Regions from separate parts of the Streptomyces sp. SP18CS02 genome, predicted to be linked through region 2. Evidence: riboswitches for the same ligand, from Rfam matches in the RefSeq annotation. Region 2 holds a riboswitch; each other region holds the start of a gene.

Region 1 (3,269 bases), on a different contig from region 2:
GTGATCGCCGAGACCGCCCAGCGGGCCGTGCTGCCCAGCCCCGCCAAACGGATCGGCGGTCTGGACATCGCGGCGCGGTACGAGGCCGCGCAGGCGGACACGTACATCGGCGGCGACCTCTTCGCCGTGCAGGACACGCCCTACGGCGTCCGGCTCGTGGTCGGCGACGTACGAGGCAAGGGTCTGGGGGCGGTCGAGGCGGTCGCGGTCGTCATCGGCGCCTTCCGGGAGGCGGCCGAGCAGGAGAGCTCCCTGGAGGGCGTGGCGCAGCGGCTGGAGCGCGCGCTCGCGCGCGAGGGCACCCGGCGCGACGGACTGGACGCCTTCGAGGGGTTCACCACCGCCGTACTGGCCGAGATCCCGCGCGGGGACACCGTGGTGCGGATCGTCGACCGGGGCCATCCCGAGCCGTTGCGGATGAACCCCGACGCGACCGTGGAACTGCTGGAGCCGAACGAGACCGCGCTGCCGCTGGGCATGGCCGACCTGGCGGCGTGGCCGGACCGGGCGTACGAGGTGTCCTACCCGCCGGGGGCGACGCTGCTCTTCTACACGGACGGGCTGTCCGAGGCGCGCGACGCGCGGGGGGAGTTCTACGACCCGGTGGCGCGGCTGGCCGGGCGGGTCTTCCCGGGGCCCGAGGCACTGCTGGACGCGCTGGTGGAGGACGTGCGGCGGCACACAGGCGGCGGGGCGACCGACGACCTGGCGCTGCTGGCGGTCAGCCGGCCCGAGGAGGGGCAGCCCGACCGGCGGACGACGATCCCATTGGTGCCGTGACTGCCGTGACTGCTGTTGCCGCCGTGTCCCCCGTGTCTGCCGTGTCTGCCGCTTTGCCGTGGCCGCGGCGACCGCGGTGACGCCAGGGCGACCGCGTGGCAGGGGTACGCCGGGAGGGACTCGACCACGGTACGTAGTCGACGAGCACCACTCCGCATAACAGTTGACGAACGGTCAGAAAAATAAGAGGCGGCCGGTGTTTCTGAGGGGCGGTCAACTCGCCCGGCTGTGCCCGTGTGTGACCCGGTACGTCCTGGCCAGCACGGTAATGATCAGTAGGAACAGCTTGGAATACGGCCCTCGCGTCTATTAACGTTCGATAACGCAGCGCGGTCGTCCCAGTCGTCGCAAGAGACGGCACCGTGCGCGCGCGCCGAATTCCGCAAGGGAACCGGGGAACCACCACCTTGGGGTGAATCGGGTCGAACCAGACCCGTAGGAGACCTTCCTGCTCCGAACCCGTCAGCTAACCCGGTAGGCGAGAAGGAAGGAAAGGAGTGCGCCTCCGTGGCGTCCAACAGTCCTGCTCCCGAGGTCTTTCCCGGCTCTCCCGGCCCTTCGGGTGCCCCTGACGCCACGCCCGCAAACACGCAGTGGGCGGAGTGGAATCCCACCGAGGACACCGTTCGCCCGGTTCGCGGCCGTCATCGTGTCGCCAAGCAGCGCGGCGGTCTCGCCCGCAGCTCCACCGTCCTCGGTGTCGGAGTCATCGCGGCGGTCGGTGCGGGCGGCATAGCCACCGCGCAGGACAAGCCCGCGGTCTCCATCTCCCTGCCCGACCTGCCGGACATCGGCTCCCTCCTCGACGACGAGGACGAGGGCGAGGGCGTCACGGGGACCGCCGACAACGCGCCGCTCACCGCCCTGTCCCTCTCCGGCGACGACCGCGGGGCAGGCCGGGACGACCAGGCCGGCCAGGAGGCCGAGGACGCCGGCGAGGCGCTGCGCGTCCGTATCCTCCAGCAGGCCGAACAGCAGCAGGCGTCCGCCGACGCCGAGGCGAAGGCGGCCGCCGAGAAGACCGCCGCCGAGCAGGCCGCCGCCGAGGCGAAGTCCCAGCAGACCGCCGCCCAGAAGAAGGCCGAGGAGGCCGAGAAGAAGGCGGCGGCGGAAGCCGAGGCGAAGGCGGAGGCCGCGCGGCTGGCCAAGCTCGCGTCGAGCTACTCCCTGCCCACCTCCTCGTACACCCTCACCGCCACGTACGGGCAGTCCGGCTCCATGTGGTCCTCCGGGCACCACACCGGCCTGGACTTCGCGGCCCGGGCGGGTACCCCGACCAAGGCCGTCCACAGCGGGACCATCAAGTCGGCCGGCTACTCCGGCTCGTACGGCTACCGCATCGTCCTGGAGCTGGAGGACGGTACGGAGATCTGGTACTGCCACCTCTCGTCCATGACGGTCGGCGTCGGACAGCAGGTCGGCACCGGCGAGACCATCGGACGGGTCGGCGCCACCGGCAATGTGACCGGCGAGCACCTGCACCTGGAGGTGCGCACGTCGGGCGGCGACGGCATCGACCCCGCGGCCTGGCTGCGCAGCAAGGGCCTGACCGTCTGACGCCCTGTCCTCCCGCCCCTTCGCGCCGGGCTCCGCGGCGCACCGGGACGATCCGGTGCCGGAACCCGTGAACGGCCCCCGGCGGCCCTGGCCTCCCACCCCCCGACGCCAGGGCTGCCGGCCTTCTCCCCGCCGGGTTCCCCGCCGCCCTTTTGCCTGCTTCCCTTCGGTTTCCTGCCGCCCGGCCCGGTAGCCGCCCGGCCCGGTTGCCGTCCCGCCCGGTTGCCGTCCCGCCCGCTCGCGGTCCTGCCCGGTCCCGTGGTTCCGGCTCCCCGGAATGCTCCCGGGGGCTGCGTCGTTGATCCCCCCATGACTTCTCTCCGCCCTCTGGGCACCTCAGGGCTCGACGTCTTCCCGCTCGCGCTCGGCGGCAACGTGTTCGGCTGGACCGCCGACGAGACGCAGTCCTTCGCCGTGCTCGACGCGTACGCCGCCGCGGGCGGCAACTTCATCGACACCGCCGACGGCTATTCGGCCTGGGCACCGGGCAACGAGGGCGGTGAGTCGGAGACGATCATCGGCAACTGGCTGGCCTCCCGCGGCAACCGCTCCGACGTCGTCATCGCCACCAAGGTCGGCGCCCACCCCCGGTACAAGGGCCTCGCCCCCGCGAACATCAAGGCCGCGGTCGAGGAGTCGCTGCGCCGTCTGCGCACCGAGTACATAGACCTGTACTACACGCACTTCGACGACCCGGGCGTGCCGGTCGAGGACTTCGTCACCGCTCTCGACCAGCTGGTGAAGGAGGGCAAGGTGCGGGCCGTCGCCGCTTCCAACATCACCCCCGAGCGGCTCCAGGAGGCCCTGGACTTCTCCGCGCGCGAGGGCCTCACCGCGTACTCCGCGATCCAGCCGCACTACAACCTGGTCTCGCGCGACACCTACGAGGGACAGCTCCTGGAGACCGCGGAGCGCGCCGGGCTCGGCGCCGT
Region 2 (3,269 bases):
CTGAATCTCGAATCGTCTGCCACGGGTGCACATCCTTCACCCGGGGGTGTGACCTACGCGACCGTAAGGAGGGGTTGACGTGGGGTGACATATGCCACCGGTCAAGATTCCGCCAAGCCGGAATACGCCTGCGCCCGGCACGGGAGGGTGCCGGGCGCAGGGCGGTCCGCGTGTCCGTCGGTGTGTCGGGGGCCGGCGCGTCAGGTTCGCCGGCCCCGGCCGGCACCCGTGCGGATGCCGCGCGAGCGGGGTGCGCGGGTACGGGGCGGAGCGGGTGCGGTGACGTCAGATGGAGACGCCGTGCTGGCGCAGGTAGGACACCGGGTCGATGTCCGAGCCGTAGCCGGGGCCGGTCCGGACCTCGAAGTGGAGGTGCGGGCCACTGGAGTTGCCCGTGGAACCGGAGAGGCCGATCTGCTGCCCGCCGCTGACGCTCTGTCCGGAGGAGACGGCGAGCGAGGAGAGGTGGGCGTACTGCGAGTAGTTCCCGTCGGCGTGCTGGATGACGACCTCGTTGCCGTACGCGCCGCTCCAGCCGGCGGAGACGACCGTGCCGGCGCCGACCGCCTTGACCGGGGTGCCGGAGGAGGCCGCGAAGTCGACGCCGGTGTGGTAGCCGGAGGACCACATGGAGCCGGAAGCCCGGTAGGGGGTGGTGACACCGGCGGAGACCGGGGCGGTGAAGCCGGAGCCACTGGCCTGCGCGGTGGTCCCGCCACCGGAGGAGGCGGCGGGGGAACCGGAGTCCTGGGCCTTGGCGGGGGCCTCGGGCCGGGCGGCGGAACGTGAGGCCCGGCCGTCGTCGGCCTTCGGCTGCTCCTTGGGCGCGGCCGTGGCCTTTCCGCCGAGCGTGAGCTTCATGCCGGGCAGGATCAGGGACGGGTCCTCGCCGATGACCTGGCGGTTGTCCTTGTACAGCTGCTGCCAGCCGCCCTTGACGCCCTTGTTCTGGGCGATCTTGGAGAGATGGTCGCCCGCGACCACGGAGTACGTCCGGGGGGCGGCCTTCGCGGCGGTCTGCGCGGCGGGAGCGGCCTTCGCGGCGGTGACCGCCTGCTGCGGGACCGCGGCCGGGGCGCTCTGCTCCGCCGCGTGGGCGCCGGTGGCGCCGAGCAGCGGAAGGGCGATGGCGGCGCCGCCGGTACCGGCGGCGACGAATCCGCGGGTGAGCGGGCTGGACTTGGGACGGCGGTGCTTACCCTTCGCGGGCATGACGGATTCCTCTCCGGCGCCTGCGAGGTGAGCTGTCGGGTTCGGGCTGGAGATGCCCGGCCGCGCTGTCGCACGGCTTCACCCCTAGCCGTACCGGGAATTACCCGTTCCGGCGTATCACCTGGGTCCCCCGCTCCTGCCACACATGGGTGGGTTCGAATTCCGGTCGGCGGCAGGATTCGGCGGTCCGTCCGGATTGACGGTGACCGTAGGCGAGGCGGGGCGGCACGAACAAGCCGCTGATTTCCTCAAAGGCATTCCGGTCGAGGAATTCCGGAGAATTTCCGGTCACCCTCCGTGGATATCGGATCATGGATTTCCGTCCGGGGCACGGCTTTTGCGCTCGACGCGCCACCACGGACGGTCACGGTTATGACGCTGCTCACGTGTCCCGGCCCATCTCCTGCGCGACCGGGGCACGTTATAACCAAAGCTCCAATACGGACAGATCCGCCATTAACCGACGAGCTCCCGCATTGCTCCCACGACATGACGTCAGTTGCGGTGCGACACGATGACGGTGGCGTCCCGGCCGCCCCGCGGGCCCGCCGCCACACCATGACGAGATGGACAGAACTCCTAAGAAATGTCCGGATATATACTTATGCGCGGGTGGCGTGAGGGTCGATATCGAGCAGCCGCAGCGCGGGGCGCCGGTTCCCCGTGGCTCGCGACTGGGGCCAGGCCGGGACGACGGAGTCGCCGCCGTACACGTACCGCACCGCACCGAGCCCCCTCGTCCGGGGCAGGCAGCCGGTACGGGGAACCCCGCCGCGCCCCGGGCCTGATCGCCTTGAGGGGCTCCACCCGGCGGCGCGCCCCGGCCGGTTCGGCCGGCCTCCCCCCGGCGAGGCCGCCGCACCCCGAGCACCACCATCACCCAGGCCGTGGCACTGGCGGGTGCCGGTCCCCCGTACGGCCGTGCCGGCTGCCGATGACCCTCTCGCCGTAGGTGAGTGGAGAGCGTACGGGCCAGGACGCGGCGCCCTGCGGCCGTGGAGCTCCGGGAGCCGCCAGGCGTCACGCGCGCGCGATCCCGGCGGCCGCCTCGGCGCGCGGCACCTCCAGGGCGGGCCGTGCGAACCGGGGACCACCCTCGACGGGGTACTCCTCATGCCCGTCGCGCCGCGACCCGACGGGTCGGCAGGGTGCAGGGCGGCCCGCTCCCCCAGCGCCACGGCGCCGTCGGCGGCGGTACGGGCGCTGCCGTGCAGATGCAGCGGATACACCAGGTACAGCGGACAGCAGGAGCACACCGGCGTCGGTGGGGCGCGGCGCCTGGCTGCCGACCGCGCCCGGGAAAGCGGACTGATCCCCCTCTCGTACCGTCTCGATCATCGAGATACCCAGATACGAACAGCAAGCGTCAGGTCCGCACATTCTTGGCCCTCGACCTCCGGCAGGGCAACGGATGTACGAGCTGCACGGAGATGATTGCCCCACGAATCGATGTCGTATCGTCGGACCCGCGACATCGTCGGCGACCAGCGCCGACGGCAGACACGGAGGAGCCCCCGTGACGCAGCAGCTGCCGCAGGTCCCGTCGACCGAGCCCGAACTGACCGGGGTGCGCAACTTCCGCGATGTGGGCGGGCTCCCGACCGTCGACGGCCGCCGGGTGCGGTACGGCCGCCTCTACCGCAGCGGCCACCTGGCCCACGCCACGGGCGAGGACGCTGCCTTCCTGGCCTCGCTCGGACTGCACACCGTCTTCGACTTCCGCAACGCCGCCGACCAGCGGCTGGAGGGTCCGGACGTCGAGCTGCCGGGCGTGCGGAACGTGAACATCCCGCTCACGGACCCGGCGGACGGTGCCGAGTTCTGGACCATGGTCCGGGACGGCAACATCGACCAGCTCCGTCGGATCCTCTCGGACGGCAAGGCGGCGGCGCGGATGTCCGGCTCCTACCGCGCCATCATCAAGGAGCGCACGGCCGAGCACAGCCGGGTGCTGCACGCGCTCGCGGAGGACAGCGTCCCGGCGCTGATGCACTGCGCGGCCGGCAAGGACCGTGCCGGGCTGTCGATAGCGGTGGCGCTGCTGGCGGTCGGCGTCG
Region 3 (3,269 bases), on a different contig from region 2:
TATCGCCTCCCTGCTGGGCGGCTTCCTGACCCAGATGAAGGCGATGAGCGCGGGCACGGCACGCTTCGTCCCCGCCATGCTGCACGGCGCCCTGACGATGCTGATCACGGGCGTCGCGCTGGTGGGCCTCAACCAGGCCGACGACCAGACCGTCGACAACGTCAAGATCGGCGTGAAGCTGGCGCTGCTGGTGGTGATCCTCGGCCTGGTCTACGTGAAGCGGGACGAGGAGAAGGTGGAGAAGGGGATCTTCGCGGCCGTGGGCGGTCTGACCGTGGCCAACATCTTCATCGCGACGCTCTGGACCTGATGCCCCGGCGGCGGGGCCGGCCGCGGCCCCACTGCCGCGGCGTACGCCCTCGGTCCCGTACCGCCCCCGACCCCCGCCGTCACCGCCCGGTTCAGGCCGGGCGCACGCTGCCGTGGATCGGCATGCAGTAGACCGACTCCTCGCGGACGTTCGCGCCGGGCTTCGGCGCGTGGATCATCCGGCCCTCGCCCTCGTAGATGCCGACATGGCTGATGTCGTCGTAGAAGAACACCAGGTCGCCGGGGCGCAGAGCCTCCATGTCGACGGGGGTGCCGAACTCGATCTGGCCCCAGGTGGTCCGCGGCAGTTCGACTCCGGCCGCCCTCCACGCCGCCTGGGTGAGGCCGGAGCAGTCGTAGGAGCTCGGGCCGGTCGCGCCCCACACGTACGGCTTGCCGACCTGGGCGCGGGCGAAGGCCAGCACCTTGTCCGCCTTGGCCGAGCGGCTCCCGGTCCCGGCGCCGGCCGAGGTGCCGTACCCGGTGGCGGCGGCGGTGGCGCTTGCGGTCCAGGAGCCGCGACCGGTACTCGTCTCCGGCTGCTGTTCCCGGTCCTGGCTCTGCTCCCGGCGGAGCCGGTCCTGGCGCGCACGGGCCGCTTCCGCCTCTTCGCGGACCCTCGCCTCCGCCCGCAGCCGGGCCTGCGCCTCGCGCCTGTGGTCCAGCTCCGCCCGTCGCGTCAGCTCCTCGACGGTCACGCTCGACAGCAGGTCGCGTGCCTCGCGCAGCTTGCGCTGGACGTCCTGCTTGCTGGCCCGCAGGACCGCCTGAGAGGCGGTGAGGGCATCCACGCCGCCGGCCGCCTCGGCGGTCCGTTCCTTGGCCTCCACGGCTTCCGCCGCCTCCACGGCTTCCACCGCCTCCGCGGCCTCCGCCGACGAGTGCCGCGTCCCGTGGCCGGCAAGCGCCTGCTGCCCGTGCTCGGCGGGCGGGTCGGACAACGCGGTCCGGTGGGGCTCGTGGTCCGGTCGGGGCAGGAGCGGCCGCGGGACCTGCGGGGTCTGCCGGACCTCCTGCGTCTGCTGGGTCCGCTGGACCTCCGGCATCCCCTGGAACTGCTGGACCTGCTGGACGTCCTGGACCTGCTGGGTGTGCTGGATCTGGTGGACGTCCTGGACCTCCGGCATCTGCTGGGTCCGCTGGACCTCCGGCATCTGCTGGGTCTGCTCGGCGTACGCCTGCGGGTCGGCGGCGACGATCAGCCCCGTGGCCTGGGCGACGGCGCCCGGGCGGGGCTCCCCGGCGGTGTAGGTGCCCAGCGTGCGGCGGGTCTCGTTCAGCGGCTGCGCCCGCTTACCGGCCCCGTCGAACAGCTTGTCGACCGTCAGCCTCCGCCGGGGCGCGGCCTCCTTGGGGCTGTCGTACTGCCGCTCGTACTGCCGCGTCCCCGTACCGGCCTGCCGGTACAGGGCGTCGACCTTCCGCTGGACCTCCTCGGCCGTCGGCTTCGCGTCCGGGCTGGACGGTACGGCGTCGGGAGCCGTCCGGGAGGGCGCCGCGTCCGCGTTCTGCGCGGACAGGAGGGAGACCGAGGCGATGGCGGCCGTCGTGACCCCGACGGCGGGGGAGTGCGCGCGGGTGGTGCGGGTGCGCGGCTTGCGATGCGACGCCAAGGCCGGCATCTCCTTCCGTGAACCGCCTACCGGGTTAGCTGTCGGGTTCGGGCGACGGAAGGTGCCCTACGGCCGTACGCGGACAGGCCGATTCACCCCGGTCCTGCATGTGGGTCCCCGGTTCCGTACTTCCTGAGCGAAAGGCCGGATTCGGCGTGGACGGCCCGGTTGGCGTGGTTCGCCGATGGGGTTACAGACCGCCTTCGCGAGCACGCTAGCCAAACTGTGGTGGTGCTGTGAAGGATGATGTTCGATATGCCCTATACGTTTTCGTTATCTTTACTTCGGGTAATGAATCCGGTGCTCATCGTGACGAAGGCGGTTCGGCCGCGACTGTCAGTGGAGCGGCCTAGACTCGATAGGCGATGAGCAGCCTCTTTGACGACAGCTTCCTGGCGGACCTCCGGAACCACCGCTCCGAGGAGCCCCCGCCGCCGCCCGAGCACGACGAGCCGGCCGCGGAGGAGGTTCCGCACGACCTCTTCGGGGGCAGGTTCGACGTGCCCCCGGCCCGGGACGCGCACTACCGTGACGGCGCCCCCCGTCCGGTGGTGGACGCGGCCGCCCTGGTCGAGGGGCTGAACGAACAGCAGCGCGCCGCCGTCGTGCACACCGGTTCGCCGCTGCTCATCGTGGCCGGCGCCGGTTCCGGCAAGACCCGCGTGCTGACCCACCGCATCGCGCACCTGCTGGCCACGCGCAACGTGCACCCCGGGCAGATACTGGCGATCACCTTCACCAACAAGGCCGCCGGGGAGATGAAGGAGCGCGTCGAGCAGCTCGTCGGCCCGCGCGCGGGCGCCATGTGGGTGATGACCTTCCACAGCGCCTGTGTGCGCATCCTGCGCCGCGAGTCGAAGAGGCTCGGCTTCACCTCCTCCTTCTCGATCTACGACGCGGCCGATTCCAAGCGCCTGATGGCGCTGTGCTGCCGTGACCTGGACCTCGACCCGAAGCGGTACCCGCCCAAGTCGTTCAGCGCCAAGGTCTCGAACCTGAAGAACGAGCTGATCGACGAGGAGACCTTCGCCGACCAGGCCGCCGACGGCTTCGAGAAGACGCTCGCCGAGGCGTACCGGATGTACCAGGCGCGGCTGCGCGAGGCCAACGCCCTGGACTTCGACGACATCATCATGACGACCGTCCACCTGCTCCAGGCGTTCCCGGACGTCGCCGAGCACTACCGCCGCCGCTTCCGCCACGTCATGGTCGACGAGTACCAGGACACCAACCACGCCCAGTACACGCTCGTACGCGAACTGGTCGGCACCGGGTACGAGGACATGGCCCCGGCGGAGCTGTGCGTCGTCGGTGACGCCGACCAGTCGATCTACGCCTTCCGGGGTG

What was found. A riboswitch is a leader RNA that binds a small molecule or an ion and turns the genes downstream of it on or off. The one in region 2 is predicted to bind cyclic di-AMP.
Region 1: it holds a riboswitch for cyclic di-AMP, as region 2 does, so the genes downstream of both, PUR26_RS17040 (M23 family metallopeptidase) here and PUR26_RS16895 (M23 family metallopeptidase) in region 2, are expected to answer to the same signal.
Region 3: it holds a riboswitch for cyclic di-AMP, as region 2 does, so the genes downstream of both, PUR26_RS27225 (C40 family peptidase) here and PUR26_RS16895 (M23 family metallopeptidase) in region 2, are expected to answer to the same signal.

Annotation. Positions count from the first base shown of each region.
Region 1 is NZ_JAQYXC010000285.1:17,654-20,922, reverse strand. Features, by position in the region: gene PUR26_RS17045 (PP2C family protein-serine/threonine phosphatase) at 1-780, shown strand, start outside; cyclic di-AMP (ydaO/yuaA leader) riboswitch at 1,142-1,276, shown strand; gene PUR26_RS17040 (M23 family metallopeptidase) at 1,288-2,337, shown strand; gene PUR26_RS17035 (aldo/keto reductase) at 2,647-3,269, shown strand, end outside.
Region 2 is NZ_JAQYXC010000281.1:409,402-412,670, reverse strand. Features, by position in the region: partial or broken gene PUR26_RS16900 (SGNH/GDSL hydrolase family protein) at 1-23, opposite strand, end outside; gene PUR26_RS16895 (M23 family metallopeptidase) at 286-1,212, opposite strand; cyclic di-AMP (ydaO/yuaA leader) riboswitch at 1,215-1,374, opposite strand; gene PUR26_RS16890 (tyrosine-protein phosphatase) at 2,729-3,269, shown strand, end outside.
Region 3 is NZ_JAQYXC010000295.1:109,634-112,902, forward strand. Features, by position in the region: gene PUR26_RS27220 (hypothetical protein) at 1-310, shown strand, start outside; gene PUR26_RS27225 (C40 family peptidase) at 402-1,922, opposite strand; cyclic di-AMP (ydaO/yuaA leader) riboswitch at 1,930-2,088, opposite strand; gene pcrA (DNA helicase PcrA) at 2,288-3,269, shown strand, end outside.